DNA from 3 places in the Marinobacter sp. Arc7-DN-1 genome. Region 2 is predicted to be linked to each of the others. Evidence: riboswitches for the same ligand, from Rfam matches in the RefSeq annotation. Region 2 holds a riboswitch; each other region holds the start of a gene.
The links. Region 2 has a riboswitch for cobalamin ahead of D0851_RS13750 (TonB-dependent receptor plug domain-containing protein). Riboswitches for the same ligand answer to the same signal wherever they lie in the genome.
Positions count from the first base shown of each region.

Region 1 (10,284 bases), 1.2 Mb from region 2:
CAGCAAAATGGCATTGTTCACCACAATACCCGCCAGTGAGGCCGCGCCGATCAGCGAGGGCATGGACAGGTTGTAGCCCATCAGCAGGTGACCCCAGACCGCGCCCATAAAGGCCACCGGGATCGACAGCATGACAATGATCGGCTCCAGGTAACTGCGGAACTGGAACGACAGGATCAGGAAGATCCCCAGCAGGCCGATCAGCAGCCCCCGGGCGATGGACTGGCCGGTTTCCTGGGAGCGGGCGGTTTGGCCTTCCACCTGCAGGCTGATCTCTGGCCATTGCTCACGGAGCTTCGGAAACGCCTGGTTCTGCAGGTCCGCCACGATGGCATCGGCGTTGGTTTTTCGGCCGTTCACATCGGCCGATACGGTTACTGTGCGCAGACCGTTAATGCGGGTGACCTGTGACCATTGCCGTTCCTCGGCGATGGTCGCCACTTCGCGCAACGGAACCATCTGGCCCTTTGCCGTGGTGATCACGGTATCTTCCAGGAATTGGCGGGTGTTGCGTTCGGCGCTGGCCTGGCGCACCAGGATTTCGATGTGTTGGTCACCGATCTGCACCGTATCCACAATATCGCCCAGAAGGCCGGTGCGGATCTGGCTGGCTACTTCAGCAGTGTTCAGGCCGAGGGGTAGGGCGCTGTCGTTCAGTGTCAGTATCCGCTGGGGCTTGCCGGGGCGAAGATCATCCAGCACGTTGAAGGTACCGTTATAGCTGGCGACTTCTTCGCTCAGATAGCGGGCCGCGGCTTTCAGTTCGTCCAGATCGGTGCCTTGCAGGCGGACTTCGATGGGAACGCCCGCGGGGCCGAAGCCGGGCTCCTGGATGTTCAGGGCAATCAGGCCGGGGATTTCGCCGATCTCCTGGTACCAGCGGTCGGTTAGGGTGACCAGATCCACGGTACGGATTTCGGCGGTCAGCAGGTCTGCCATAACCGTTGCCACATGGGCGCCTTGCTCGCCGGCCCCGGCGTGCTGGTTGAAGCGGGTCTGGATGTTTCTCACCAGAGCTTGCCGGCCGGGCTGCTCCGGAGCGTATTCCTCGTTGAGTCTTTGCATGGCTTCGGTTATGCGGTTGGTAATGGCCTGTGTCTGATGTAGGGGTGTGCCCTGGGGCATCAGCACCCGGGCTTCCAGTACGTCACCATCAATCTCCGGCATGGCTTCCATCCGTACATGACCGCCGGCCATCAGCCCCACCGAGCCAAGGATAGTCAGCAGCATGGCCGCCAATACGCCGTAACGGAAACGGATGGCGCTGTCGGCCAGTTGTCCCACTTTTTCGCGAACCTTTTCAAAGCCACTGTCGAAAGCAGAGCGGAAGCGGGAAGGCGCTTTCTCGCGCTTCTTGCCCAGGCCGTTTCTGAGGTGGTGGGGCAGTATCCAGAATGCTTCGATCAGTGAGGCGGCCAGGGCGGCAATAAGAACGACCGGCAAGACCTCCAGCACTGACCCCAACTCTCCTGCCAGAAATGCCAGAGGAACGAACACGGCAACCGTGGTCAGGAATGACGACAGCACCCCGGGCAGGATTTCCTGTGTGCCTGTGACCGCCGCTTCCAGCGGGCTGCAACCCTCGGCTGCACGCTGGGCGATGTTGTCGGTGATCACCACCGAGTCATCCATAACAATACCGATAGCCATAAGCAGGGCCACCAGGGTGATCATGTTCAGGGACAGCCCTGTCAGGACCATCATCACAAAGGCTCCGGCAAAGGCGGCAGGGAGGCCGAACAGTGCCCAGAAGGCGAGCCGGGGGCGGAAGAACAGTGCCATTACCAGACCCACCAGCAGTAAGCCGGTGATACCGTTGGCCACCAACATTTGCAGGCGGTCCTTGACGATCGACGTCATATCCTGGGTGATTTCCAGTTCTACAGTGCCAGCCCGGCGGGCTTTTTCCTCATCAACGAACGTTTGCAGCGAGTCCATGACCCTCAGGGCATCGTCATGGCGGTTCTTGTGAACCTCCAGAACGATGGCGCGCTGGCCGTTGAATTCCACCCGTTCCTCTTCCCGTTCATGGGCTTCGGTAATGGTGGCAAGGTCGCCGAGGGTCAGCACGGCACCGGCTTCGCCACCGACGACCGGAAGTTTGGCCAGGGCCTGTAGTGAGCGCCGTTCATCGACAAACCGCAGCTGTATATCCTGGCTGTCGGTTTCAATGTTGCCCAGGGGCATGTTCAGGTTCTGGCTGCTGATGGCGCGGGCAATGTCTCGCACACCGAGGCTATACTGGCGCAGCAGGTCGCGGGAGACTTCGATGTGCCACTGGCGCTGGGACAGACCAACGGGAATGACATCGGCCACGCCTTCCATGGCGAAAAGCCGGTCTTGCAGCTGGTTGGTGTAAGTCTCCAGATGGGCGAAGCTCATGGGTCCGTAAACCGCGATGGCGGCCACCAGGTTGGTGCGGTAGAGCTCGCGGATAATCGGGTCTTCGGCTTCTTCGGGCAGGTCGGTCAGGGCCTCGGTTTCGGTGCGAATATCATCCAGAAACCGGCCCATATCGCCCTCTGGTGACATGCTGGCAATGGTCTGGGCCTGGTTGTCCCGGGCAGTGCAGGAGATTTCCTTCATGTAGTCCACCCGCTGCAGCGCCTCACCCAGGCGCTGGCAGATGGCTTCTTCCACATCCGCCGCAGTGGCCCCCCGGTATTCTATGGTGATGCTGACTTCCGGCGGCAGGTAGTCCGGAAAGGTTTCCCGGGTTAGGTTCGGTGCGGCAAACAAGCCCATCGCCAGCATCAGAATCAGCAGCAGATTGCCGGCGGTGGGGTGGCCGGCGAACCAGCGGATCACCGTTGCTCTCCCATAACTTGGTGCTGCAGAGCTTTAAGGGCCTGATCATCGGTTTGCGGGGCTAACGGTGTGCCTTCAATGGCCGGCACCAGATCATCGAGAATCAGGCGGTCACCCGGCTTCAGACCGTTTGTAACGATAGCAAGGTCACCCTGCTGCCAGGCAACGGTGACTGGCTGGCGTTTCAGGCGGTCATCTCTGTCCGCCAGGTATACCTCGCCCTGGTGAATGGTGCTGGCCGGCACCACCAGCACTGGATTGGGTGTAGGCGCTGTGATAGACGACTGCACAAACATGTTTCGTACCAGCGGTGGCCGGGCTGGCGGGTTGGCATTGCGATAAGGCTCCTCCACCGCTATCACCGCCTGAATGGTGCGGGTGGCCGGATCAAGACTGCTGGTGACCCGGGTCAGCTTGCCGGGCCAGCGACTGTCGGGAGCGCCGGTGGGGTACACCCACACCGTCAGTGAGTCCAGCGGCAGTTGTTGGTGGAAATCGGGAAAACCCTCGGGTGCTTCCCCAGGGGCTGTCGGGGCGGGAGCACCCGGGATCTGGGACAGCACGTTCCGAAGCTCGGACATTTCCAGCTGCACCGTGACTTCTGCGGCAGAAATGTCGTCTGCCACAAACAGGGTCTGGCCGGGGCTCATCTGTTGCCCGGTTTCGATTTCGGACTGGTGAACCCGCATATCCCAGGGGGCTTCAAACCGGGTATCTTTAAGGTCTTCCCGGGCACTGGCCAGGGCCGAATCACTCCGGGCCAGGCGGGCGTTCAGGGTCTCCCGTTTTACCGGAATCAGGTTGAGCTGGTTTTTCAGTGACTGCACAGCCTGTTGTTGCTGCAGGGTGGCCCGCTGTTGTTCATCCAGCCGGGTTTCAGACAGGGCACCACGATCCGTCAGGGTTTTTGCCCGCTCCAGCTCCCGCTGGGCCAGGGCCAGCCGGCGGTTTTCCAGTTTCAGCAGTTCCCGGGCGTTCTGCTCTTCCTGATCCAGTTGCCGAAGCTCTGCCTCAAGGCCGGCGATATCGGCCTTGGCGGAGGCTTCCGCGAGTTCGTAGCGGGTCGGGTCTATCTGTAGCAAGCGGGTGCCTTCGGGGATCAGGTTGCCGCTTTCCAGCTCCGGGCTCCTCCAGATAATGCGACCGCCCACATTGGCCACGGCCTTCCAGCTCCGGGCCGGTAACACCTGACCATAACCACGGGCTTCGGTGCGAACGGTGAGGGGAGTAACTTCAAGGAGTCTGGCTGGTGTCGCTGCCAGCTGTTCAGCTGTGCGCTCCGGTGGTTGCTTCAGTTTCACCATGATCACCACGAAGGCGATGCCGGCAATCAGCGTCAGGGCGAGGATGAGCTTATTTTTTCGGGTCATCGGGAATCTCCTGGAAGCTTGCGCTGAACAACCGGAATATGCGAGGGGCTACCTGTTCCAGGTCGCGGACATCGCCACCCACCATGCCCTGAACTACCAGCCCCTGAATGGCACCCAGATAGAGCACGGCAGCAGCTTCCGTGTCGATGGTCGGGGTTATGCATTGCTGTTCAATACCAAGATTCAGCAGAGAGACTACTTTCTGCCGGTAGGTGGCCAGGGTCTGACGGATAATGCGTTTCGCCCGGTGGTTGCCCGGTTTCTGGAGCTGTCCCAGCATCAACCGAGGAATGCCGGGATGGCTGGCAATGAATCCGATATGGGCCAGAAACATGGCTTCCAGGGCCTGATCGGCCCGTTCATGCTGGTCTGCAACACTGAATACCCGTTGGGTAAGCTGCTCGGCAACCCAGCCCGCCACCGATTCCCACAGGCTGTTCTTGTTGGGGAAGTGCTTGAACAGGGCGCCCTGGGATAGCCCGACTTCATCGGCAATACGGGCAGTCGTCAGAGTAGAGGGGTCTTGCTCGCCGCACAGGTGCACCACCGCTTCAATAGTGGAGGACTGGCGTTGCTCGGTACTCTGATAATCGCGCTTGGGGGGCGGCTGCTTGTCTGGCATGGTTTGGCCCAAAGAAAGTAATCAATTACTTTATTCTCGACGGCAGGCTGCCAACATGCAAGCCCAAAATTGGCCCCGATGCTGAGCTGCCGCTGAAGTAACCTCGCCGGTTGGTTGAAAACGAGGTGCCCGTCAATTTTCCACCCGGCTCATGGAGATGAGACCAAAGACTGGGGTTTGATAAGAATCATTATCATTAGGTTTTTTCTGTTGTAAAGTTGGTGTGGTTCATCAGGGGTAACGCTATGAATGCCATTCCCATAAAAGACATCAGTGAAACCTCAGCGCCAACGCGTTTTGTTGGGGGTTCTGATCGTGCTTCAAAGCATCCCGGTGTAGAACGCATTCTCTCCCGTCTGGGTCCTTGGTTGCCCTGGGTGCATGTGGTCATGTTCCTGGTATTCCTGGCTGTGCTGGTCGTCCCTGTGTATCTGCCGGAGTCAGCAGAACAGGCAACCTTTCTGGATGATGGCCGGGTGCTGGCAAACTATCTGCTGTGGGGTGTGTGGTTCCCTCTGGTGTTTTTCTCGGTGGTGATTACCGGAAGAAGCTGGTGCGGTTTTCTGTGCCCGATGGGGGCCGCGTCGGAACTGGCCAACCGCCATGGACTGAAAATGCAGACACCGGCATGGGTTCGCTGGCCGGGCACGCCCATCCTCAGCTTTATCATTATCACCCTGTTGGGCCAGACCACCGGTGTACGTGACCACCCGGAGGCGACTCTGGAAATCTTCGGCGGCACCTTCGTAATGGCCGTCATCGTCGGTTGGCTCTGGGGGCGCAACAAGCGGGTATGGTGCCGGCACCTGTGCCCCATAGGGTTATTACTGGGGGTATTTGCCCGCCTGGGTGCGGTGCAGCTTTGCCCGCGAAAGTGGAAGTCCGGACCGGACGAACTCACTGACAAAACCATTTGCCCTACCTATATCGACTTGCCCCGTAAACGGGCTACTCGCCATTGCATCGAATGCCTGCGCTGTATTCTGCCCGGCCATACAGCGGGCCTGGCGGTGTCTTTCCGCAGGCCGGGTCAGGAACTGGAATCCATTCGTCATCATGCCCCGGATGGTTGGGAAATCCTGTTTATCTTTCTGGGTGCCGGTGTGGCTCTGGGTGGCTTCTTATGGCTGGTGCTGCCATTTTACAGCGACTGGCGGCAAGTGGCAGGTACCTGGTTTATCGAACAGGGCCAGTACTGGATTGGTAAGCCTGGGCCGGCCTGGCTGATGAGTGTGCATCCGGAGCGCCGGGAAGTCTTTCGCTGGCTCGATTTCTTCATGATCGCCGGCACCATGGTCGCGGTCATGGCATTGTCTGCTCTGGTGCTGAGTGTGGCATGTCTGGCGAGTGCCGGGCTGGCCAGGTTGCAGGGCGGTACCGCAAGCCTGTTTCAGGCCTTCGTCCAGATTGGTTACAGCCAGGCCCCCGTGGCGCTGATGGCTCTGATGATCGGCCTCGCCACCGAGCTGTTCACCCCCTTTCTGCGCCTGGGTATGACCGCCGTGCAGGTCAGTAATGCGAAAGCCGCAATGATTTTTCTCGGCTGGGTCTGGAGTGTTTGGCTGGCCTGGCGAATTCTGCAGGGCCTGGGTGTTGGCCGTGGCCGCTGGCTGGCGCTGTTACCGAGTGCGGCGGGCAGCAGTGCCATGGCTGCCGCCTGGTGGATGGCGGTGCTCTGAGATCTACCGCATTCCGGCAAGTTCCCGATCAAAAAAGAAGATGTGAAACCACCCTAAAAGAGGAGTAAGGCTATGAAAACAAGCACTCGCGCATTCACTGCTGCTGCCATGTTGACCGGCAGCCTGGTGCTTGCCGGCCACGCTATTGCTGGCGAAGTGGTGGTCGGTGAGCCCGTAGAGAAGCATGGCATGGAAATCGGCGCGGTGTACCTGCAGCCGGTGATGATGACACCGGAACTGCCGGGCATGGGTGAAAAGGATATCCATCTGGAAGCGGATATCGCCGCACTGCCTGGTAACAATAACGGTGCCGGTGCCTGGGTTCCTTATCTGGGAATTACCTTCACGCTGACCAAAGATGGTTCGGATTGGTCCAGAACCGGCGCTTTCATGCCGATGGTGGCCTCTGATGGACCGCACTACGGTGCCAACATCAAGCTGGACGGCCCGGGCAAATACCATGTGGTTTATCACATTGATCCGCCCCCCTATCAGGGATTTTATCGCCATAAGGACAAAGAAACCGGTGTCGGCAAATGGTGGGTTCCGTTCGATGTGGAGTGGGATTTTGCCTACGTGGGTACCGGCAAGAAAGGTGGTTACTGATTAATTGAAGGCCTCCAGCCAGCTTGTCCGTTACCGGGCTGGCTGGTGTTGCCGCCGCCTTTCCTCTGTTTCCCAATCCCTCGCTCATTCTCTCCCTTTGTTCGATTTTTAAGAAGTAAACGAGATAAATTTTCTTGGTTGAATTTTTCTGCATTAATATATATAGTAATTGTGTCCTGGTAAGCCACAATATGTTGTGTTTGTGGCAAGGAATCCGGTGAGACTCCGGAACTGACGCGCAGCGGTATTGGGGAACAACCGTGGCATGATGACACTGGCGCAAGCCGGGAAGTCGCCACGCAAGGCCGAACCGGAAGGTTCACGCCCCTGAGTCCGAAGACCTGCCAGGGCAACATGCACTGCACCTTCGCGACTCAGGGTGAACAGTTGGTCAAGCCCCGGGTCTGGTTGCCCGTGTGTGATCTCCTGTATACGCGAAGGTTCTACAGACCTGATGCGATTCCAGGAGGAGCACATGCCCGCCACGACCACCTCAGAAGCTGCCGATCCATCCTTGCTGGATATCTCGGCCACCGTTAGTGAATACCTTCATCGCAGCGACTGGCGGGTAAACGCCAACGCCAATCAGGGCTACTCCCTCGGCGGTCTGATTCTGAATACCGCCGGCAAGGTGATTGCCAACTACTGGCTGAACGAGGTTTACACCCCGGAAATCGGCCAGGCCCACCGTGATGCCGATCTGCACATTCATGACCTCGATATGCTCAGTGGTTACTGTGCCGGCTGGTCCTTGCGAACTCTGCTGCATGAGGGGCTCAACGGTGTGCCGGGCAAAGTGGAAGCCGGGCCTCCCAGGCACTTGTCCAGCGCCATCGGCCAGATGGTGAACTTTCTCGGCACCCTGCAAAACGAATGGGCAGGGGCCCAAGCCTTCAGCTCCTTCGACACCTACCTTGCGCCGTATATCCGTAAGGACAACCTGAGCTATGAAGCGGTTCGCCAGTGTGTCCAGGAGTTTGTCTACAACCTGAACGTACCCTCCCGCTGGGGCACCCAGACTCCCTTCACCAACATCACCCTGGACTGGGTGTGCCCGGAAGACCTGCGTGGACAGATCCCGGTGATTGCCGGTGTGGAAATGCCCTTCAGTTATGGCGACCTGCAGGCCGAAATGGACATTATCAACCAGGCCTATATTGAAGTGATGACCGCTGGTGACAGCATGGGCCGGGTATTCACCTTTCCCATTCCCACTTACAACATCACCCGGGATTTTGACTGGGAGTCGGACAATGCCCTGCGACTGTTTGAAATGACCGCCCGCTACGGCCTGCCGTATTTTCAGAACTTCCTGAATTCAGACCTGGAGCCCAACATGGTCCGTTCCATGTGCTGTCGCCTGCAGCTGGACCTGCGCGAGCTGCTCAAACGCGGTAATGGCCTGTTCGGTTCCGCCGAGCAAACCGGCTCTCTGGGTGTCGTTACCGTAAACTGCGCTCGCCTTGGATATCTCTACAAGGGGCAAAAGAGCGCGCTGCTTGCCCGGTTGGATAAGCTGATGGGCCTGGCCCGGGATAGCCTGGAAACCAAGCGCAGGGTGATTGACCAGTTGATGGCAGAGGGTCTGTTCCCTTACACCAAACGCTACCTGGGGACCCTGAGAAACCACTTCTCCACCATTGGGGTGAATGGATTGAACGAGATGGTCCGCAATTACACGGATGACCGGGAAGACATCACCAGCGAGTCAGGCCGGGCGCTTGCTCTGGACGTTCTTGACCACGTTCGCGAACGCATGAAGGCCTACCAGAAAGAAACCGGCAACCTCTACAACCTGGAGGCCACGCCAGCCGAAGGCACCACCTACCGGTTTGCCAGGGAGGACCAGAAACGTTTTACCGGTATCCTGCAGGCAGGCATACCCGATGCTTCCTACTACACCAATTCCAGTCAGCTCCCAGTGGGTTATACGGATGACCCCTTCGAGGCTCTGGACCTTCAGGATGAGCTGCAAACCCGCTACACCGGTGGCACCGTACTACATCTGTATATGCGCGAGCGCGTCATCGATGCTGCCACCTGCGGTCGGTTTGTACAACGGGTGCTGGAGAATTACCGATTGCCGTATATCACAGTAACGCCCACCTTCTCGGTTTGCCCAGTGCACGGTTACCTCAATGGCGAGCACAAATTCTGTCCGAAATGCGATGAACTGCTGATGGCAGAGCAAGCGTTACCCCAGAAGCCAGAGGCTGTGGCCTGATTTCCGGGGCAGGGCTCCGGTAAAACCGGGGGTGGCTGCTGCAACAGCCACCCCCGGAACTTTCCCAAGACGAGTAAAAGGAGATTAGCATGGAAAACCAGAAGCTTGCCGATGACAGCCAACGCCAGCGTTGTGAAGTATGGACACGGGTAATGGGTTATCACCGCCCGGTGTCTGCCTTCAACAAGGGCAAGCAGTCCGAACACCGTGAACGCACTCACTTCCGGGAGCGTTGAAATGACCGCGGATAACCTGGTGATCGGGGGCATGGCTGCCTTCTCCACCGTCGATTATCCACAACACCTGGCGGCAACCCTGTTTCTTCAGGGTTGCCCCTGGCGTTGCCATTATTGCCATAACCCTCACCTCATACCACTGAAGACCGATGATGAGAAAGTTACCTGGCAGCAGGTAAAGCATCATCTTGAGGGCCGGCAAGGCTTGCTGGATGCGGTGGTGTTCAGCGGTGGCGAACCGACCATCCAGAAAGCCCTGCTGCCCGCCCTTAAGCAGACCCGCGAGATGAGTTTTCGCAACGGCCTGCATACCGGAGCCCCCCACCTTGACCTGCTAAAACCACTCCTGCCCTGGCTGGACTGGGTAGGGCTGGATATCAAAGCCATGCCTTCTGACTACGAAGCAGTAACCACGAGTCGCTACTCCGGCCCGGAAAGCTGGGCCGCTATTGAGGCGTTGCAAAAAGCCAATGTGGATTTTGAGTGCCGGATGACCTGGCATGGCGGGTTGCATGGTCCGGAGCAGATTATGGGGGTGGGTCAGTGCCTGGCTGACCGCGGTGTTGATAGATTTGCCGTACAGGTCGCTCGCAGCGATCAGATGCTGAATGAGCAGATCGGCACTGGGTGCATATCCCGAAATGATAGAGACACGGTCAGGCTGGCCCTCACCCCGATTTTTGCAAGCATGGAACTCCGGGAGTAGGCTCGGGGATATTACGTTCACATAACGAGGGAA
Region 1 is NZ_CP031848.1:1,752,186-1,762,469, reverse strand. Features, by position in the region: gene D0851_RS08335 (efflux RND transporter permease subunit) at 1-2,808, opposite strand, end outside; gene D0851_RS08330 (efflux RND transporter periplasmic adaptor subunit) at 2,805-4,178, opposite strand; gene D0851_RS08325 (TetR/AcrR family transcriptional regulator) at 4,162-4,800, opposite strand; gene D0851_RS08320 (4Fe-4S binding protein) at 5,046-6,479, shown strand; gene D0851_RS08315 (iron transporter) at 6,552-7,085, shown strand; cobalamin riboswitch at 7,246-7,449, shown strand; partial or broken gene D0851_RS08310 (ribonucleoside triphosphate reductase) at 7,597-9,309, shown strand; gene nrdD (anaerobic ribonucleoside-triphosphate reductase) at 9,399-9,545, shown strand; gene D0851_RS08300 (anaerobic ribonucleoside-triphosphate reductase activating protein) at 9,547-10,251, shown strand.
Region 1: another riboswitch for cobalamin. It lies ahead of D0851_RS08310 (ribonucleoside triphosphate reductase); the one in region 2 lies ahead of D0851_RS13750 (TonB-dependent receptor plug domain-containing protein).

Region 2 (10,284 bases):
ATCATGGCTCTGTCGGTGTTCCGAACGCTCTATGCCCGGCTGGCAATTGGCCTGTTCCTTCTGCTGTTGGTGGTGGGGGGGCTGTTTACCTTCCTGAGCCTGGCCTCGGTCCGGGAGTATTCCGCGGCGGTGAGCCATCAGCTCAATCGCGATCTGGCCCGTAACCTGGTGTCAGATCGCAACCTGGTTACCGACGGCAAGCTCAACCGGGATGCCCTCAGGCAGTTGTTCGAACTGTACATGACCATCAATCCAAGCATTGAGATTTACCTGTTGGACAGGGAGGGGCAGATCCTTTCCTATTCCGCCGACCCGGACAAGATCAAGCGTAACCGGGTTTCCCTGGAACCGATCCGGACCCTTTTGGAAAATCCGGAGGCCTACCCGCTGCCCGGTGACGACCCCCGCAGCCATGACCGGCACAAGGTGTTCTCGGTAACGCCTGTCCCTTCCGCAGAGGATCCCACCGGCTACCTGTATGTGGTGCTTCGGGGAGAGGAATACGATCTGGCCGAAAGCATGGTGCACAGCGACCGGTTACTGCAGATGGGGGCCGGAGCTCTGGCGGTGAGCCTGGTTGTCGGACTGCTTGCGGGCCTGGTGTTTTTCCGCCTGCTGACCCGTCGGTTGTCCCGACTGACCGAGCGGGTTGAGGCCTTTGAGAGCGGCATGTCTCCTGAACGAACGCCCGCAGTCGACGGTAAAGGCGACGATATCGATTACCTGACCGCCAGGTTTGACCAGATGGCGGGGCGCATTGCCGCGCAACTGGACCAGTTGAAAGACAAGGACGCCCAGCGCCGCCAACTGGTAGCCCAGGTGTCTCACGACCTGCGCACCCCCCTGGCGTCGATCCAGGGCTACATTGAGGCGTTACGCCTTAAGCAGGATACCCTGAGTGGCGATGAGCGCGCCCGGTTTCTCGATGTGGCACTGGCGGAAACTCACCGGCTCGGACGCCTGGTGGAAGAACTGTTTGAGCTGGCAGCCCTGGATGCCCGGGAAAAGCAGCCCACACCCGAGCCGTTCGTGGTTGCCGAACTGCTGCACGATGTGGTGCAGAAACACCGGCCCGAAGCCGAACACGCCGGCGTGTCCCTGTCCATTGTCGAGGTTGCTCCTGTGCGGGTTCTGGCCGACATCGCCATGACCGAGCGGGTACTGGATAACCTGATAGGAAATGCCATCAACCATTCGCCCAGGGCCAGCGAGATCACCCTTGGCGTCGCCGCCAGGGAGCATGGCGCGGAGATTACCGTGGCTGATGCCGGCCCCGGTATTGACGCGGCCGATATGGATCACCTGTTCGAACCTTTCTATCAGGCCCCTGGCTCCTCTCGCATCGGCCACGCCGGGCTCGGCCTGGCCATTGCCCAGCGGATGGTATCCCTGCAGCAGGGCCGGCTCTCGGTCCGCAGTGACACCGGCGCTGTTTTCTCTGTCTGGCTTCCGCTGGCGGATGAGCCAGAGGGTGCCGCCGGTAAATAATCCACGATGTTATGGATTCGTGACAACTACCGAACGCTTTCGTGAATCCGGGGCGGTACGCTGTCGGCATGGAATCACGTAGAGGAGAGTTATCATGAAACGCACGATTACGGGTATGTTGGCCGCCTTGGCGCTGGTGTCTTTCGGTGGCCTGTTTGCGGCTTACGCGACCGCTGACAAGCAGGATCGCAAAGACACAGAATTCGCACCGGATGATCCCGGGCTGGCGGTGGCCACCTTTGCCGGCGGCTGTTTCTGGTGTGTCGAGGCCGGTTACGAAAAGATCCCCGGCGTGGTCGAGGCGGTCTCGGGTTACGCCGGTGGCGATGAACAGAATCCCACCTACCAGCAGGTCTCGTCTGGCCGCACTGGCCACACCGAAGCAGTCCAGGTGTATTACGACCCGGAGAAAATGACCTACGAAGGTCTGCTGGCCGGGCTGTGGCGGATGATGAATCCGACCGACATCAAGGGTCAGTTTGTGGACCGGGGTCGGCAGTACCGCCCGGCGATCTTCTACCACAACGATGAGCAGAAGCGCCTGGCGGAGGCGGCCAGGCAGGCGCTTGAGGCATCAGGTATCTACGACAACCCGGTGCTGATTGAAATTGTGCCGTTGAAAACCTTTTATCCGGCAGAGAAGTACCACCAGGACTATTACAAGAAAAATCCGATTCGCTATAACTTCTACACCTTCAATTCAGGCCGTTATCAGTTTATCGAGAAGGTGTATGGTGAAGACTACGAACTGGACTTTTCCCGATTCAGGCCGGCAGCCATGGCGACCGGCGAGGCGGACCCGGGCTTTGATCGCCAGAGCTTTGTGAAGCCTGATCAGAAAACCCTGAAACAGCGGCTGACCGATAGGCAGTATGAGGTCACCCAGGAAGACGGCACCGAACCGGCATTCAATAACCCGTACTGGGACAACAAGCGGGCGGGCCTGTATGTGGATATTGTCTCAGGTGAGCCCCTGTTCTCCTCCCGGGACAAATACACATCCGGCACCGGCTGGCCCAGCTTTACCCGTCCCATCACGCCGGATGCGGTGGTTGAGCGGGATGACAGCTCATTCTTCACGAGCCGGACGGAAATTCGCAGCCGCTACGCGGACTCCCACCTGGGCCATGTGTTCAACGATGGCCCGGCCCCCACGGGACTGCGCTATTGCATGAATTCCGCTGCCATGAAGTTCATTCCCCTGGAGGACATGGCTTCGGCGGGTTATGGCGAATGGATCAACGAGGTCCAACCCAAGGCCGATATGGCCAGTCAGTAGCCGGGCCGGACGCCCAGGCGGCGGGATTGGGGCATCTGGGAAGGTTGGATTGGCGCAGCGTAATCCGACAATAAGGCTACAGCCAGAGATCGCCAATCGCCGTTTGCCGGCTGAAGTGATGCAACACCTGGGCCTGCAACAACTCCGCCGTGGCAATGGCATCGATCAGCGCGTTGTGGGCCGCGTAATGGGGCAGCCCATAACGCAGCCTGCTGTCCGCTAACCTGATCGATACCGGACATTTCCCCAGGAATCGCTGCCACATGGTAGGTTGGCGGTTCGGGTGCAGGTGGGCCTCAATGGCCATGGTGTCGAGGACCGGAAAGCGGATGCCTTCACCAAGCCGCCACTTCAGCGCCACATCCAGGAACGGTCGTTCGATATTCCGGTAGTGGACAACAGGGACACGGCCACTCAGGCAGGCAAACAGATCCTCAAGAATGTCTTCCAGATCCGGTGCCTTGTCGATATCGCTGTGGGTGATGCCGTGGATGGCAATGGAGGTCTGGTGCAGGGGCAGTTTCGGGCGCACGATCCAGTGCCTGGCCTCGGCCAACCGGATCCCGTCCAGCGTGAAGGGCACCAGACCGATACTGACAATCGAGTTCTGGTTGGCATCGAGGCCTGTGGTCTCAAAGTCGACAGCCACCAACGGAACCTCTGACAGCGGCGTATCGGGCGATACGCATCCGCTCTCGTAAAAAGCTTTCAGAAGCGGTGACTTACTCTGGTCGGCCATGGCCTGATACTGCTCCGGCCATGGCAGGCTGGTGAGGGAGTGTTCAGCCCGCGAGTCATCAGACATTGCGGGTCACCTGGGTGTTGTACCGGAATTTCAGGAATTTCTGGGCATTACTGACCACCTGGAAGGCATCCTTGAGGTGGCTGCGCTCAAAGGGTGACAGGTCTTCCGGCCGGACATTGTTGTCCGGCTCCCGCCCCGCCTCAATGGCCAGGGCCTGGTGTCGTATCCGGACAATCGAAATGAATTCCAGGGCGTCCCGAAGGTTGCCGAGATCATCGTCCAGCAGCAGCTTGGTATTGCCGATGGCTTTCAGCCGCTCGAAGGAATTCTGGGCCCGGGAGCCGCAGGCCAGGGCGTGGACCCGGATCAGGTCCGACAGCGGAGCGGTGCCCCGGCGTTTGAGGTTGAAGGTTTTCTGCTGTTTGCCGTCCTCTTCCAGCACAAAGGTGCGGAAAAAGCCGATGGGCGGTGTCCGGTTCAGGGCGTTGCGGGCCAGGAGTGACAGGAACCGCTGGCTGTTGCTGGCCTTGTCGGCCACCAGGGTTTTCAGCTGCTCGGCAAATTCGGTCTGGCCATAGATGCCGTCCAGATCGAAGAAGATGTTGCTGTTGAGCAGGGCCTGGGCCTTCGGGTTGTCAATCCAGTCGGTGAAGTAGCCTTTCCACACCCGCAGCGGCTGCCGCCACTTCTGGTTGGTGGCCATGATATCGCCGGTGCAGTAGGTGTATCCGCATTCGGCCAGTCCGTCACTGACAAATTTCGCCAGCGCCAGGAAATACTCATCGTGCTGTTCGGGAACAAACCCGTCGTCCAGGATCATGGCGTTGTCCTGGTCCGTCACTACCAGTTGCTCATCACGGGCCATGGAACCCAGGGCCATGAAACAGTAGGGAACCGGGGGCGGGCCGAGTTTTTCCTCGCCCAGCTCAAGCAGCCTCTGGGTAAAGCTGCGCCCGATTCCGGCCATGGCACTGCCGATCATGTGGGAATTGGCGTCTTCGTTTACCATCCGCACGAAACTGTCGCGCACATCCCGGCTGATCTTCCTCAGGCCTTTAACATCCTGCTGATGGTAGATATTGCTGACCAGGTAAAGGCTGCTCTGGCTCTCGTATTTCACAATGTCGGACAGGGCGATCACGCCCCGCACCTCGTCCCGATCCATCACGGGGAGGTGGTGCACATTGTTGTGAAGCATGGTGAGCATGGCTTCGAAGATGAAGGCGTTCGAGCGGATGGTGATCAGGTCCTCCGACATGATGTCACTGATGGGTGTCTCCGAGGGCAGGGCTTCGCTGAGCGCACGGGTGCGAAGGTCGCGGTCGGTAATAATGCCCTTTAGCAACGGCTTTTCACCTTCCTCGTCCATCAGTAGCAGGGCGGAAACGCCATTGTCCGTCATGATCCGGGCGGCTTCCTGGAGCCGGACCGTGCAGGGCGCCGAGACCGGTTCCCGGGCAATCAGGCGGGTGACTTTTGAGGTCATCAGTTGGTTCGACTTTTCCCGCCGGGAAAGGGCGGATCGCAGGCGGCTGCGGTCCTCGATTTCCACGAAATCGGCAAAATTCTCATCGTTTTCCCACAGGTAGTGGAAGGTTTCACCGGGGATCTTGTAGATCAGCGTGTCTTCGAGGGCCTTCGCCGGAAACCGCACCTTCTTGCGCATCAGCAGGCCAAACTGGCCGAATATCTCTCCTTCGCCGATCCGGTTATACAGCTCGCCGGTGCGCCGATAGATCTCCACGGCCCCGCTGCGCACATAGCAAAGCCAGGTGTTCTGCTCACCGAACTCCAGGATCTGGGTGCCGGCCTTGAAATACACCACCTCAATGCCGCCAACCACCCTGTCGAGCAGCTCCTCGGGCAGCTCGTCAAACGGCGGGTACTGCGCCATGTGATTGCGGATGTCGATAAGCTCGGCCTGCATAAAACTCCCTGTTTTGACGGAGGAAAATCAATCTGAGATAAGCAATATAGCAGTGGTAGGAAGCAGCGGCCATGTCGACATTTGACGGATCTCATTGACCGCTTTCGTCGGTGTTGCTAGCCTTCCGGTACTTTTTTCAGGTGTCCGTCGCACAGCGCGACGGGTGAAACGGGAAATCGGTGAGCCTGGCATTGCCAGCGCAAGTCCGATGCTGCCCCCGCAACGGTAAGCAGGATAACGGCAATCTGATGCGCCACTGTGTCGTCATGGCATGGGAAGGTGATTGCCCGGGAACCTCGGTTCCGCCTGCCAGCCCGGAGACCGGCCTGGAAAAACACCCGATGTTGCGGTGGGCGACCTGGGTGGGTGATAGTCCGGTTCCGCTTTCCTGCCACCCGATGACCGCCCGCCCCCTGCTTTCCCGTTCCGCAACAAAACCCAGATTCCTGCGCGGGTGCGCGCGGTGCGGAGCCACGAATAATGACTGTGAAACCTTCCTTCCCTGCCCTGGTGACGGCAACGTCGCTGTTAACCCTGCCTGTCCTTGCGTTGGGCCAGAATGACAATGACACCGAAGCCCTTGATCCGATCATCGTCACGGCAACCCTTGGTCCGAAAACCGTGGGTGAAAGCCTGTCGTCGGTGACGGTCATCGAAAAAGACGACATCCGTCGCCAGCAACCAGCCGAATTCCGGGATCTGCTGGACGCCCAGCCAGGTGTTAATGTGGTTTCCGATGGCAGCTATGGCAAGACCACCAGCGTATTCCTGCGCGGTGCCGGCAGTTCCGGTACGGTTCTGCTGCTGGACGGTATCCGCCTGCGCTCAGCCACCGCCGGCATCCCGCCCTGGCAGTTCCTGCCGCCGGAGCTGATGGAGCGGGTCGAGCTTGTACGCGGTGCGAAAAGCTCCCTGTATGGGGCGGATGCGGTGGGCGGTGTTATCCAGGCGTTTACCCTCGAGCCAGAAGCGGGCCGCCAGGGCTGGGCGGAACTGTCCGGTGGCTCCCACGAGACGCTTGAAACCACGGCCGGCGTGGCCGGAAGGGAAGGGCAGTCGGCGTTTCTGGCCGGCGGGGTTTATTCCGATACCGAGGGCACTAGCTTGCGGGCCGGTGGCGAGGATAAGGGGTTTCGCAATGCCGGCGGGCTGGCAAAGATCAGCCACGAGTTTCGCCAGGGCGGCGGTGCCGGGCTGACGGTGTTCCAGTCCGAGGGCAATACCGAGTTTGAAGGTGGTGATACCGATTTCCTGATCCGTGCCATGGGGCTGTATCTGGAGGCGGTTGCCAGTGACTACTGGCGCACCCGGATTCAGTTCTCAGAGGCCAGGGATGAACAGGACACCTTCGGGAGTTTTCCGAGCACCTTCGACACCCTGTCCCGCTCTGCGCGCTGGGAAAACACGTTGACTGCCGGCGTCCACGAACTGGTTCTTGGCTCGGAGGTGGTGATCGACGAAGTGGACGGCAGTAGCGACTTCCTCGAAAACAGCCGGTCGAACAGCGCGGTATTTGGTCAGGGACGCCTGAACTTCGATGCGACAGACCTGATGCTCAGCCTTCGCCTTGATGACAACGAAGCCTACGGCAAGGATGAGACGGGGGGTGTGGCCCTTGGCCACCAACTGGACCGGGCCCATCGTTTGCGCCTCAGCTATGCCACTTCGTTCCGGGCTCCAACCTTCAATGATCTTTATCTGACAGTACCATTCTACACCGGTAATCCCGACCTTGATGCGGAAGAAGGCCAGATGATCGAGGCCGGTTTTACGGGGCGTTATGACCACTGGTACTGGGACATTGCGCTCTATCAGAACGATGTGAAAGACCTCATTACCTTTGTCTCTGACCCGGTAACGTTTGAGGGCACAATGGAAAACGTAGAGACGGCCCGGATCCGCGGTATCGAAGTTTCCTCGGGTATTGAAACCGCGGACTGGAACCTGGCAGCAGCCGTAACCTACGCGGACACCGAAAATCGGGATAGCGGTGCCCGCCTGCCGCGCCGTGCCGAAAAGAATGTGCGTCTCGACGTTGATCGCCTGTTTGCGCAATGGTCTGTCGGTGCCAGCTTCATCGCCGAGAGTGACCGCTATAATGATGCAGCCAACACCAGCCTTCTGCCCGGGTACGGCACAGTCGATATAAGAACAGCCTGGAACTTTCAGCCGGGCTGGTCGGCGTCACTCAAGGTCGACAATCTGCTGGACCGCCGCTATGCCACCAGTCGGGGCAATGACAGCGTGACCTTCGAACCTTTCGACTATCTGGCCGCTGGCCGGACCTTCATGGCCTCGGTGCGCTATGATTTTCAGCAGTAACTTTATTGATCGGAAAGGCTTTCTGTCTTGATGAGGCATCTCGGGCTCGCCGCACTGTTTGTCCTGGTTCTGCCTGCGTCCTTGTCGGCGCAGGCAGGCGGCCCGTGTGCTCGCGACGCGCTCGGCCATGAGGTGTGCCTGGCTGATCCCGCCCGGCGGGTTGTCTCGCTGTCACCGGGCGCCACCGAACTGCTGTTCTCCGCCGGTGCCGGCGGGAAGGTGGTGGCGGTGAGTGCCTGGAGCGACTATCCGGCAGAAGCGGTGCAGTTACCGCAGGTAGGCGACAGTAGCCGGCTGGATCTGGAGGCCATCGTCTCGATGGCACCGGACCTGGTGGTGGCCTGGGTGGATGGCAACTCCCGCAGCCAGCTGGAACGGCTGTCAGAGCTTGGCGTTTCCGTATTCTGGCTTGCCCCGCGGGCGTTCGATGATATCGCCACGGCGGTTGAGGCGCTCGCGTTACTGACCGGCTCACCGGCTGTTGGTGAGGCCCGCGCGGAATCCTTCCGAAAGGAAATCGCGACACTGGAGGACCGTTTTGCCGGTGCCAGGCCCGTCAGGGTGTTTTACCAGATATGGGACCAGCCACTGATGACCGTGAACCAGGAGGAGTTGATCAGCAAGGCCATCACGCTGTGTGGGGGAACCAATGTATTCGGCCAGTTGCCGAGACTGGTGCCCCGGGTCAGCCGGGAGGCGGTTCTGGAGGCCAATCCGGAGGCGATTGTCACCGCCGGGTCGGCGGAGAACGAAGGGTGGCTGGCAGCATGGCGCCAGTTCCCGGGCCTTGCGGCGGCGGCAGCCGGCAACCTGTTCCTGGAACCGCCCGATCTGCTGGCGCGACCCACGCTTCGCATGGCAGAAGGCGCCAGACACCTGTGCCAGACCCTGGAGCAGGCCCGTGCCAATCTCTAGTCCCCTGAAACCCATGCTGGTCCTGGTGCTGGCGAGCCTGGTGGCGGGCTTTTTGTCGGTCAGCATTGGCAGCAGCGCCATCGGTATTGAGGACACCTTGCGGGTGCTGGCCGGCAGCGGCAGTGAACTGCAGCAAACCCTGATTCTTGATCTGAGGCTGCCCCGTACGCTGAGCGCGTTCGCCACCGGAGGTTTACTGGCAGTGGCCGGAGCGTTGATGCAGGTACTGCTGCGCAATCCGCTTGCAGACCCCTATGTGCTCGGATTGTCCGGGGGTGCTGCCGTCGGTGCCTTGCTGGCCATGCTGGCCGGAGCCGCCGGTTACCTGGTTTCCGGTTCGGCCTTTGCCGGTGCCATGCTGGCGACCCTGCTGGTCTTTGGTCTCGCCCATGGCAGCGGAAGCTGGACACCCTCCCGTCTCCTGCTTACCGGTGTGGTGGTGGCCGCCGGCTGGGGTGCTGTCATTACCCTGATCCTGTCCATGACACCGGCCAGCCGGCTGCCCGGCATGCTTTACTGGCTGATGGGGGACCTTTCCCACGCCACCACGGCCTGGCCGGGTCTGGTTATTCTGGTTCTGGTCTGCCTGCTGGTGTTTCCGCTCGGGCGGGCACTGAATGTTCTGGCCCGGGGCTCATTGCAGGCCGCGGCTCTGGGGGTTTCGGTCCGGCCACTGGAGTGGTTGATTTATCTGATGGCCAGTCTGCTGACGGCGACCGCCGTGACCATGGCAGGGGCCGTTGGTTTTGTCGGCCTGGTGGTGCCCCATATGCTCCGGCTGGCGTTGGGCAATGATCAGCGGCTGATTCTGCCCGCCTGCGCGCTGGCGGGCGGTACGTTGCTGGTTTTGGCGGACACGCTGGCCCGGGTGGTGATCGCGCCGGAACAGTTGCCGGTGGGCGTGATCACGGCGCTGATTGGGGTGCCGACCTTCCTGTACCTGCTCTACCGGAGTCGATAATGGCAATATTGACCACCGAAGAATTGATCATCGACATTCCCGGACGCGCCCCGGGTGTGCCCCTGAATCTGTCCTTGCAGCCGGGCCAGGTCTGGGGCGTTCTTGGCCCCAACGGCGTGGGCAAAACCACACTGCTGCATACACTGGCGGGTCTCCGGGAGCCCCGCAGCGGCGAACTCTCTCTGGATGACAAACCGCTGACGGAAATCCGGCGCAAACTGGTTTCGCAACAGATGGGCCTGGTGTTCCAGGACCGGCAGGACGGTTTCCCGGCCACGGTGCTGGAAACCGCCCTGATCGGGCGCCATCCCTGGTTGTCACCCTGGCAGATGGAGCGTGGCGAAGACCTGGCAATTGCAGAGCAGGCACTGGAAGCGCTGGATGTAAGCCACCTGAGGGACCGGCTGGTCAACACGCTTTCCGGGGGCGAGCGGCAACGGGTGGCCATTGCCACGCTGATGACCCAGGCGCCGGGAATCTGGCTGCTGGACGAGCCCACCAACCATCTGGACTTGCGGCACCAGACCTCGGTGATGAAGCTGCTGCGCAATCAGGCCGCATCCGGCCGGGCGGTATTCCTGTGCCTGCACGACCTCAATCTGGCCGCCCGCTGGTGTGACCAGATCCTGCTGATGTTTCCTGACGGC
Region 2 is NZ_CP031848.1:2,926,514-2,936,797, forward strand. Features, by position in the region: gene D0851_RS13725 (response regulator transcription factor) at 1-1, shown strand, start outside; gene D0851_RS13730 (sensor histidine kinase) at 4-1,488, shown strand; gene msrB (peptide-methionine (R)-S-oxide reductase MsrB) at 1,583-2,767, shown strand; gene D0851_RS13740 (3'-5' exonuclease) at 2,844-3,572, opposite strand; gene D0851_RS13745 (putative nucleotidyltransferase substrate binding domain-containing protein) at 3,565-5,439, opposite strand; cobalamin riboswitch at 5,561-5,784, shown strand; gene D0851_RS13750 (TonB-dependent receptor plug domain-containing protein) at 5,920-7,761, shown strand; gene D0851_RS13755 (cobalamin-binding protein) at 7,792-8,676, shown strand; gene D0851_RS13760 (FecCD family ABC transporter permease) at 8,663-9,637, shown strand; gene D0851_RS13765 (ABC transporter ATP-binding protein) at 9,637-10,284, shown strand, end outside.

Region 3 (10,284 bases), 230 kb from region 2:
GTAGCGGTTGTAGATCTCGCTCTGGTCCAGGTTCAGGGTTTCGATGCAGTGCTGGTAGGCCCAGGTGTGCATGGCTTCTTCGTACACCTGCCGGGCCTGGTAGATCTGCAGTTCCGGCGCGCTCATCTTTTCCATCACAGCCAGGCCGATGTTGCGCATGGCGAGGATGTCGGAGGTGGTGAGGTAGGCCAGCACGTTCTCGTACACGTGCTTTTCCGGCGCGGTCAGCCGGTGGTGGTAGTCATGGACGTCCTGGGCCATGTTGACGTCCAGCGGCGTCCAGTGGTTCTTGTTGGCGTTCATGAAGTACTCCCAGGCCCAGGGGTACCTGAATGGCGCAAGCTGGTTGATGTCGGTGTTGCCGTTGACGACGCGTTTGTCGTCCACATTCACTGGGGCCGGGGCGTCTGGATTGGCGGCCCTGGTTTCGGTTTTTGGTTCGTCGTCCCAGTTCAGCATTATTCGTTCCTTTTAATTTGATTTGCCACGGACCCACACGGACAAAGACAAAGATGTTTTTTCGTCCGTGTGGGTCCGTGAGTGTCCGTGGCTAAAAAAGTCAGTTACTGACAGGCCTCGCAGTCCGGATTATCGATGCTGCAAACCTGCGGCTGTGGCGCGGATACGGGTGCGATTTTTTCGGCGCCGGTAGCTCCCAGGGAACGCAGGTAGTAGGTGGTTTTCAGGCCCCGTTCCCAGGCCAGTTGGTACAGGGCATCCAGTTTCTTGCCGCTGGGTTCGGCCATGTAGAGGTTCAGGCTCTGAGCCTGGTCCAGCCATTTCTGGCGGCGGGCGGCGGCTTCCACCAGCCAGCGGGCGTCAAGCTCGAACGCAGTGGCGTAGCGGGCTTTCAGTACCGCCGGAATACGGTCGATCTGCTGCACGGAGCCGTCGAAGTATTTCAGGTCGTTGACCATTACGTTGTCCCACAGCCCCTCCGCCTTGAGATCCCGAACCAGTGAGGGATTGACCACCGTGAACTCGCCGGAGAGGTTCGATTTCACGAACAGGTTCTGGTACGCAGGTTCAATAGACTGGGACACGCCCACAATGTTGGAAATGGTCGCCGTAGGGGCAATGGCCATGACGTTGCTGTTGCGCATACCGTGTTGGGCAATCAGTTCCCGCACCGGGGTCCAGTCCAGCCGGGCATTGGTATTAATGGACAGGTCCCCTTCCCTGCGTGCGTTTTTGAGCAGGCTGATGGAGTCGATGGGCAGGATGCCTCGCTGCCAGAGGGAGCCGTCATAGCTGTCGTAAGCGCCGCGCTCACCCGCCAGCGTGGCCGAGGCGCGGATGGCGAAGTAGCTGAGCTGTTCCATGGCGACATCGGCAAACTCCACTGCCTCGGGGCTGGAGTATGGCAGGCCCAGCTGGTAGAGCGCGTCCTGAAAACCCATCAGGCCAAGACCCACCGGGCGGTGCCTGAGGTTGGAATTGCGGGCCTGGGGTACGGCGTAGTAGTTGATGTCGATGACGTTATCGAGCATGCGCACGGCGGTGGTCACGGTGCGCTCCAGTCGCTGCACATCCAGCTCGCCGTTGGCGATGTGGGCGGCCAGGTTCACCGAGCCCAGATTGCACACGGCAATTTCATCAGCGCTGGTGTTCAGGGTGATTTCCGTGCACAGATTGGAGCTATGCACCACGCCCCGGTGCTGCTGGGGTGAACGCAGGTTGCAGGGGTCCTTGAAGGTGATCCAGGGGTGGCCAGTCTCGAACAGCACAGTGAGCATCTTGCGCCACAGTTGTTTGGCCGGGGTCTTCCTGAACAGGTTGATCTTGCCCTGCTCCGCCAGTGCCTCGTAATACTCATAGCGTTCACGGAAAGCATTGCCGTAAAGATCGTGCAGATCGGACACATCGCTGGGGGAGAACAGCGTCCAGTCGCGGTCTTCGCGCATGCGTTCGATCAGCAGGTCCGGTACCCAGTTGGCGGTGTTCATATCGTGGGTGCGGCGGCGTTCATCACCGGTGTTCTTGCGCAGCTCCAGGAATTCCTCAATGTCCAGGTGCCAGCTTTCCAGATAGGCGCACACCGCGCCCTTGCGCTTGCCGCCCTGGTTCACCGCCACGGCGGTGTCGTTCACCACTTTCAGGAAGGGCACCACGCCCTGGCTCTGACCGTTGGTGCCCTTGATGTGAGCGCCCAGCGCCCGCACCGGTGTCCAGTCGTTGCCCAGACCGCCGGCCCATTTGGAGAGCAGGGCGTTGTCGCGGATGGCGCCGTAGATGTCTTCGAGGTCGTCGCCGACAGTCGTCAGGTAGCAGGAAGACAGCTGGGAATGGCGGGTGCCGCTGTTGAACAGCGTCGGTGTGGAAGCCATGTAATCGAAACTGGACAGCAGCTTGTAGAACTCGATGGCGCGCGCATTCGGATCGTCTTCACGCAGGGCAAGGCCCATGGCCACCCGCATGAAGAATACCTGCGGCAGCTCAAGCCGGGCCTTGTTCCAGTGCAGGAAATACCGGTCGTACAGGGTTTGCAAACCAAGGAAACCGAACTGCAGGTCCCGCTCCGGTTTCAGGGCCGCGCCCAGGCGCTCCAGATCGTAGGCCGCCAGCGCTTCGTCCAGAAGCTCATAGCGAATACCGGCCTCAATGAATGCCGAGAGTGCCTGCGGGTAGATTTCCGCCAGCGGCCGGCTGATGGGCAGGTTCAGGGCGGCGGCATTCTCCAGTCTCAGCTGTTCCAGCAGCAAACGCGCAGTAACTACGCTGTAATCCGGCTCCTGCTCGATCCGGCTGCGGGCGGTCATGATCAGCGCGGAGAGTACGTCTTCCTCGGCGATGCCGTCATAAAGATTGGTGAGTGCATCGTCCACCAGGGAATCGCCATCAATGCCTTCGAGCCCGGTCGCCGCCTGCTCCACCTGGAGCTTCATCAGGCCAAGATCGAGGGCGGCGATCTCGCCGCTGGTTTTCTTCACGGTCAGGTGCGGGTGGGCCTCCACCGGGGCATGGCGGGCACGCTCGCGGGCGTGCTCTTCCCGATACAGCACATACGCCCTGGCCACTTTCTGTTCCTCGGCCCGCATCAGGGCCAGTTCCACCTGGTCCTGGATGTCTTCGATGTGCACTTTACCGCCGGCTTTCAGGCGCCGGCCAATGGCGTGGATAACCTGTTCGGTGACCCGGTGCACAGCATCGTTAATACGGGCAGAACCGGCGGCTTTGTCCCCTTCCACGGCCAGAAACGCCTTGGTGACGGCGACGCTGATCTTGGACAGATCAAAGCCAACGAGGGTGCCGTTGCGTTTGATGACCTGCAGGGATTGGGTATCGGCGTGTGAGGTTGACCGGGGTTCGGCCAGGGCAGAGGCGGACATGCTTTGTTCTCCTGAATACGCGTTGAGTTCCATAACCTTCGCGTAGGCAGGGGATCTGAGCAGCAGCACCGTAGGATTAGCGAATGCGTAATCCGACCTACGAGCCTGGCCTGGGTCCGATCTGCTCACCTTGAAACGCGAAGGTGCAGTGTTCTCCCAGGCAGGTCTTCGGACTCAGGGGCGTGAATCGTTCGATTCAGCCTTGCGTGGCGACTTCCCGGCTTGCGCCAGTGTCTGTGATGCCACGCTCGTTCCCCAATACCGCTGCGCGTCAGTTCCGGAGTCTCACCGGATTCCCGATACCAGGATGTAGGGATTGATCAGGCGCCAACCATGTTGGTTATGCGATGGTCACTACATATGGTATTTTGCCAAGGATGGAGACACTATATACAGGTAGCTTTTACAGAACAAGGCACTTTCCGGTAAAACATCTGTCTGCCTTCTTACTGTCTGAGCAGAGGAAAACCGTCATGCATTTAACCGGGTATTGCAAAACCTGGGCTCTGAGCCTCGTTTGTTTGTTGGCGTTTTCCCAGGCCGGTGCGCAGGAAGCAATCCTGACTCCGTTTTCTGAAATGCAGTCCCTTAACGACGGCTGGGAGCCTCTGGAGTTTCCCAAAATCGACCAGCTCACCCGCTATGAGTTGGTAACAGAGGATGGAGAACAGGTGGTGAAGGCCACCACCAGGGGCGGAGCTTCCGGCCTGATTGCCCGGGTGAATCTGGAACCGTCCGACTCGCTGGTTCTGCAATGGCGCTGGAAAGTCTCAAACGTTTTTGAACAGGGTGATGCCCGGGAAAAGTCGGGGGATGACTACCCCGCCCGAATCTATGTCGCCTTTGAATTTCAGCCTGAGAAGGCCGGCTTTTTCGAACGTGCCAAACGCAAAACCGTGGAGGTGCTGTTCGGAGAAACCCTACCGGGCAATGCCCTGAACTACATCTGGGCCAACACCTTGCCAGAGGGTGAGTTCGTGCCCAACCCCTACACGGAGAAGACCGTGATGGTCGCCGTCAATTCCGGCTCAAAACAGGTCGGTGAATGGGTCACGATTGAACGGGATATCATGGCCGATTATCGAAAGGCCTTTGGCGAGGCACCGCCACCGGTGGTGGGCATTGCCATCATGTCGGATTCGGACAACACCGGCGAAACCGCAACAGCCTGGTACGGTGATATCGTGCTCAATCCCTGATATATCCCTGTGCAAAGGGCCGTTTACCGAAGTTCCTCGGGGAACCCTGGTATCACATAACCTCCGGTAATTTCACGCACCGGGGGCACTTCGCCCTTCTCCACCAGTCGCAGGTAGGCATCATCAAAGTCGTCCCGCAGCAACGCTGCACGGGGATGTGCAAGCGAGAAAATCCACGCGGCATTGCGGGTGCGCACTTCCGATTCCCGGATAACACTATCCGAAGGCTCTGTCAGGATTTCCTGAACCGGTTGCCGGTAATCCAGGAGATAGTCACCCCGCTTGCGCTTCAGCATATCAACGGCCGATCGGTGGTTCGGCGCTTCGGTTACCCGTATGCCACCGTTCTGTTCCAGCCAGGCCAAAAGACCACCGTAGGTGTAGCCGCCAATCACGATCACCCGTTTGCCTTGAAGCAGATCAAAATGATCAAGGGCCGGGGTGCCTTCACGGTACCAGGCACTCAGTTGCACAGCCAACGGGCTGACCCAGCTCTCCAGGACATCGTCCACCAGGCGTGGAACCTCGGTCACACCGGGCCAGACATCGATCCTTCCGTTGCTCAGGTAAAGATACGTGCGACTCAGCGGCAAGTAGACAAATTCCGGCTTGTAGCCCGCCTCAACCGCCACTTTACGGGTAAGTTCGATGAAGCTGCCTGCCGGTGCGCCGTCGTCGGTTTGATAGGTAATGGGCGGAAACTCGACATAAGCCACGCGAAGGGTTTTTGCGCCCGGGCCAGACTGGGCGGTGGCGCTTGTTGATAACAGAGCGGCTACCAACAGGATAACGAGCCGGGCGACATGAAAGAGCCCGGGCGTCAGGAAGACAAACAAGTGAAGTGAAAAGCTGCTGCGCATGGAATCCGGAAATGTCGGGTCTGTTTAAGCAAAGATTAACAGACCCGACCAAATCTACACTGACACTGCCCGCAAAAAAACCGGGAAGATTGTCAAATATAGTTAATTACCATGTACAGGCCGACTCCGCCCATCACCAGTGTGTAGGGAAACGCCATGATGACCATCTTGCCATAGGATAAACGCACCAGCGGAGCAATGGCGGATGTCAGCAGAAACAGGAACGCGGCCTGGCCATTCGGTGTAGCAACACTTGGTAGATTGGTGCCTGTGTTGATGGCAACCGCCAGCTTCTGGAAGTGCTCATAGCTGATAGCACCGGCATCCAGGGCCTGCTTGACCTCACTGATGTAAACCGTCGCTACAAACACGTTATCGCTGATCATCGAGAGAATGCCGTTGGCGATGAAGAACATGCCGGGCTGCTGGTTGGCCGGCAACGAGAGCACGTAATCAATGATCGGCTTGAACAGGTGCTGTTCGTGAATTACAGCCACCACGGCGAAGAAAACCACCAGCAGAGAGGTGAAAGGCAGCGATTCCTGGAACGCCCTGCCGATCTGGTGCTCGTCGGTAACGCCGGTAAACGAGGTAATCAGGATAATCACCAGCAAGCCAATCAGGCCCACCTCGGCCAGATGAAACGCCAGCCCCACCACCAGGATCAGCGCGGCCAGGGCCTGAACCCACAGGGCGGCCTGGTCTGCCTTGGTCCGTTTGGCGCGCTCGTTATCGGCAAACTCCTCCAGCACCCGGCGAACGGGTTTTGGCAGCCGTCCGCCGTAACCAAACCAGCGCAGCTTCTCCAGGGCCCAGCAGGTGAACAGACCCGCCGCCAGTACCGGCAAACTGACCGGCGCCACGCGCAGGAAGAAGGTCGCAAAATCCCAGCCCACCACTTTCGCGATCAGCAGGTTCTGGGGCTCGCCCACCATGGTCGCCACGCCACCCAAGGCGGTGCCGATGGCACCATGCATCAGCAGGCTGCGCAGGAAAGCGCGGAAATTTTCCAGGTCCTCCCGGTGCAGCTCGATCACTTCTTCGTCGCTGTTGGCATTGTGGTCGGCGTGTTGATAGCCCTTGCCGGAAGCCACCTTGTGATAAACAGCATAGAAACCCACGGCGACCGAGATAATAACGGCGGTTACCGTCAAGGCATCCAGAAAAGCCGACAACAACGCGGCCGCACCGCAAAACAGCAGCGACAGCGCCGATTTGGACCGCACACCCACCAGGATCTGGGTGAAGGTCACCAGCAACAGCTCCTTCATGAAATAGATCCCCGCCACCATGAACATCAGCAACAGGATCACCGGGAAGTTGGTCAGCACCTCCAGATACACTGCATCCGGGTTAGTCAGCCCGATCAGCAGGGCCTCCACAGCCAGCAGGCCACCGGGCAACAGCGGATAGCACTTCAGGGCCATGGCCAGAGTGAAGATGAACTCGGCAATCAAAAGCCAGCCCGCCGCTCCGGGCCCAAGCACATACATCACAATCGGGTTGGCAATGAGAAACAGCAGGATCACCTGCTTGTACCAGACAGGCGCCTTGCCAAGGAAGTTGTAGGTAAAGCCGGAGATAACAGTCGTGGGCATTGCGAAAATCTTCTGAGAGAACGGGTTGTCGGTATTGTGTGGCAGAGCGTCGACATCTTCCTTGATATTTATGTACCGGGGTATGGTCCAAAGGTACATTGTTTGACCGTATTTGGTCTTAATAACAACAAGAAGGTGAGGTGGGTCTAACCACTACGGATTTTTTTCGTAATATTACTTAACTAAAGTAATAAGAGCGACCGCATTTTAACCGATTCCCGGCGCAATGCGGTCGCTTTGCGAAAAAAATAACAAAATAACAAAACTGGTGTCAGAAGAACGCCTGGATCCCGGTCTGGGCCCGGCCCAGAATCAGGGCATGGACATCGTGGGTGCCCTCATAGGTGTTCACCACCTCCAGATTCACCAGATGACGTGCCACACCGTATTCATCGCTGATACCGTTGCCACCGAGCATGTCCCGGGCCAGGCGGGCAACATCCAGAGCCTTGCCACAGGAGTTGCGCTTCATGATCGAGGTAATCTCTACGGCAGCGGCGCCCAACGCACCCCAAGAAATACCATAGCGGGCAATCATACCGCCCGGATCGGAACCGTGATCCGGCTCAGTCAGACCGAAACGAGTGTTTTGACGATGTTTCCACAGGGAGGCTTCTCAAGGAATGCTCTGAGGAGGCCGCGGATCTGCCCGACTGACGCGTCGGGAGTTGGCTCCTCTTGCCTGACCAATGGCGGTTTATTCTACCGTCACACTTTTGGCCAGATTTCGAGGCTGGTCCACATCCGTGCCCTTGAGCACCGCCACATGATAGGACAGCAGCTGCAGCGGAACCGTATAAACGATCGGGGCAGTAATCGGATGCACTGAAGGAAGCTGCATCACATGGATGCCCTCTTCCGGCTTCACGTCCGCCTTTTTATCGGCAAACACGAATAACTCACCACCCCGGGCGCGGACTTCTTCCAGGTTGGATTTGAGCTTTTCCACCAGGTCGTTGTTCGGCGCTACGGTGACGACCGGCATCTCACTGTCTACCAGAGCCAGGGGGCCATGCTTGAGCTCACCGGCCGGGTAGGCCTCGGCGTGGATGTAGGAAATTTCCTTCAGCTTCAGGGCACCTTCCAGGGCAACCGGGAACTGGGAACCACGACCCAGGAAAAGGCTGTGGTGTTTGTCCATAAACGCCTTGGACATCTCGGCAATCTCGCCATCCAGGGCCAGCACATCACTCACCTGGCCGGGCAGCAGGTGGATCGCCTCCACGATCTCTGTCTCCTGGTCTTCAGGCAGGCCGTTGTGGCGGGCCAGTGCCAGGGTAAAGATCAGCAATGCCGTCAGCTGGGTGGTGAAGGCCTTGGTGGAGGCAACGCCGATTTCCGGCCCGGCCTGGGTCATGATCACCAGGTCCGATTCCCGCACCAGGGAACTGCCGGGTACGTTGCAGATCGCCAGGGCGGCACGGAAACCGGCTTTCTTGGCCTGACGCAGGGCGGCCAGGGTGTCGGCGGTCTCACCGGACTGGGAAATGCACAGGAACAGGGTGTCCTGCTGGATCACATGCTTGCGGTAGCGGAACTCGGAAGCCACCTCTACAGAGCAGGGCACGCCGGCCAACTCCTCAATCCAGTAGCGGGCCACCATTCCGGCGTGGTAGCTGGTGCCGCAGGCAATGATCTGGACATGACGAACGTTTTCGAGCAGATTCGCCGCATCGGTACCCAGGGCCTGTTCCAGTACCCGGGTGTTGGTTACCCGGCCTTCCATGGTGGCCTTGATGACCCTGGGCTGCTCGTAGATTTCCTTGAGCATGAAGTGGCGGTATTCGCCCTTGTCGGCGGAATCGGCGCCGTGCTCGAATCGGGTAATCTCCCGCTCCACGCTCTGCCCGTCCCGATCAAGGATGGCACTACCATCCTTGCGGATATCAGCAATGTCCCCCTCTTCGAGGAACATGAACCGGTCGGTGACCGGCAGCAGAGCCAGCTGATCGGAGGCAATAAAGTTCTCGCCGATACCGACACCGATCACCAGGGGACTGCCTTCGCGGCATACCACGAGATGATCAGGCTCATCCCCGTGGACCACTGCCAGGGCATAGGCGCCGCGGAGGCGAGCGATGGCCGCCCGGACCGAGTCCTGGAGGTTACCCAGGGAACGGTAGTTCTTTTCGATCAGGTGCGCGATCACTTCGGTATCGGTTTGCGAGGTGAACTCAAAACCCTCGGCACGCAGCTCTTCGCGAAGTTCCTGATAGTTCTCGATAATGCCGTTATGGACGATGGCCAGGCGGTCACCCGACATGTGCGGGTGGGCATTGAGCTGGGACGGCTCGCCATGGGTGGCCCAGCGGGTGTGGGCAATGCCCAGATGGCCCGCGAGGGGGTTGGCTTTCATGGCGTCTGCCAGTGAGGCGACCTTGCCCACTTCCCGAGCGCGCTGGACGCCGTGGTCACCACCGATCACGGCCATACCGGCGGAGTCGTATCCCCGGTATTCCAGGCGGCGCAGACCCTCAAGAAGGATGCCCTGAACGTCCCGTTCCGAAACCGCGCCTACAATTCCACACATACTGTTCTACCTGTCTGTTGATCGTTTGAGTCAGTGTTTCTTCGGCTTTTCCCAGCCGGAGATATTCCGCTGGCGGCCACGGGCCACGGCCAGTTCGCTGTCCGCCACATCCCGGGTAATGGTGGACCCGGCTCCGATGGTGGCGTCTGCCGCGACCGTCACCGGCGCTACCAGGGAGGTATTGGAACCCACAAAAACGCCGTCACCGATCACGGTCCGGTACTTGTTCACACCATCATAATTACAGGTGATGGTTCCTGCACCCACATTCACATTACGGCCCAGTGAGGCATCGCCCACGTAGCTCAAGTGGTTGATCTTGCTGCCCTCGCCGACCACGGCCTTTTTGGTTTCAACGAAATTTCCCACCTTGGTGTTGGCGGCCAGTTCAGTGCCGGGACGAATACGGGCAAATGGCCCGACCTGGGCGTTGGCACCGATCGTAGCACCTTCAATCACGCTGTTGGCCCTGATTTCAGCGCCCTCAGCGATGGTGGCATCCTTGATCACACAGCCGGGCCCGATCGACACGTTGCTGCCCAATGTGACCCTGCCCTCAAAAACCACATTCACATCAATCCACAGATCGTTGCCGATGGTCAGCTCTCCGCGCACATCAACCCGCGCCGGATCAGCCAAAGTGGCGCCTTCGGCCATCAACCGGTCTGCCTCCCTACGCTGGAACCAGCGCTCGAGTTCAGCCAGCTGAAGGCGGTTGTTGACGCCCTGTACCTCGTAGGGGTCCTTGGGCTGGGAAACCGAAACGTT
Region 3 is NZ_CP031848.1:2,696,872-2,707,155, reverse strand. Features, by position in the region: gene D0851_RS12695 (ribonucleotide-diphosphate reductase subunit beta) at 1-459, opposite strand, end outside; gene D0851_RS12690 (ribonucleoside-diphosphate reductase subunit alpha) at 564-3,329, opposite strand; cobalamin riboswitch at 3,471-3,680, opposite strand; gene D0851_RS12685 (DUF3047 domain-containing protein) at 3,908-4,528, shown strand; gene D0851_RS12680 (substrate-binding periplasmic protein) at 4,552-5,388, opposite strand; gene nhaB (sodium/proton antiporter NhaB) at 5,481-6,986, opposite strand; partial or broken gene D0851_RS12670 (acyl-CoA dehydrogenase family protein) at 7,258-7,488, opposite strand; gene glmS (glutamine--fructose-6-phosphate transaminase (isomerizing)) at 7,684-9,516, opposite strand; gene glmU (bifunctional UDP-N-acetylglucosamine diphosphorylase/glucosamine-1-phosphate N-acetyltransferase GlmU) at 9,547-10,284, opposite strand, start outside.
Region 3: another riboswitch for cobalamin. It lies ahead of D0851_RS12690 (ribonucleoside-diphosphate reductase subunit alpha); the one in region 2 lies ahead of D0851_RS13750 (TonB-dependent receptor plug domain-containing protein).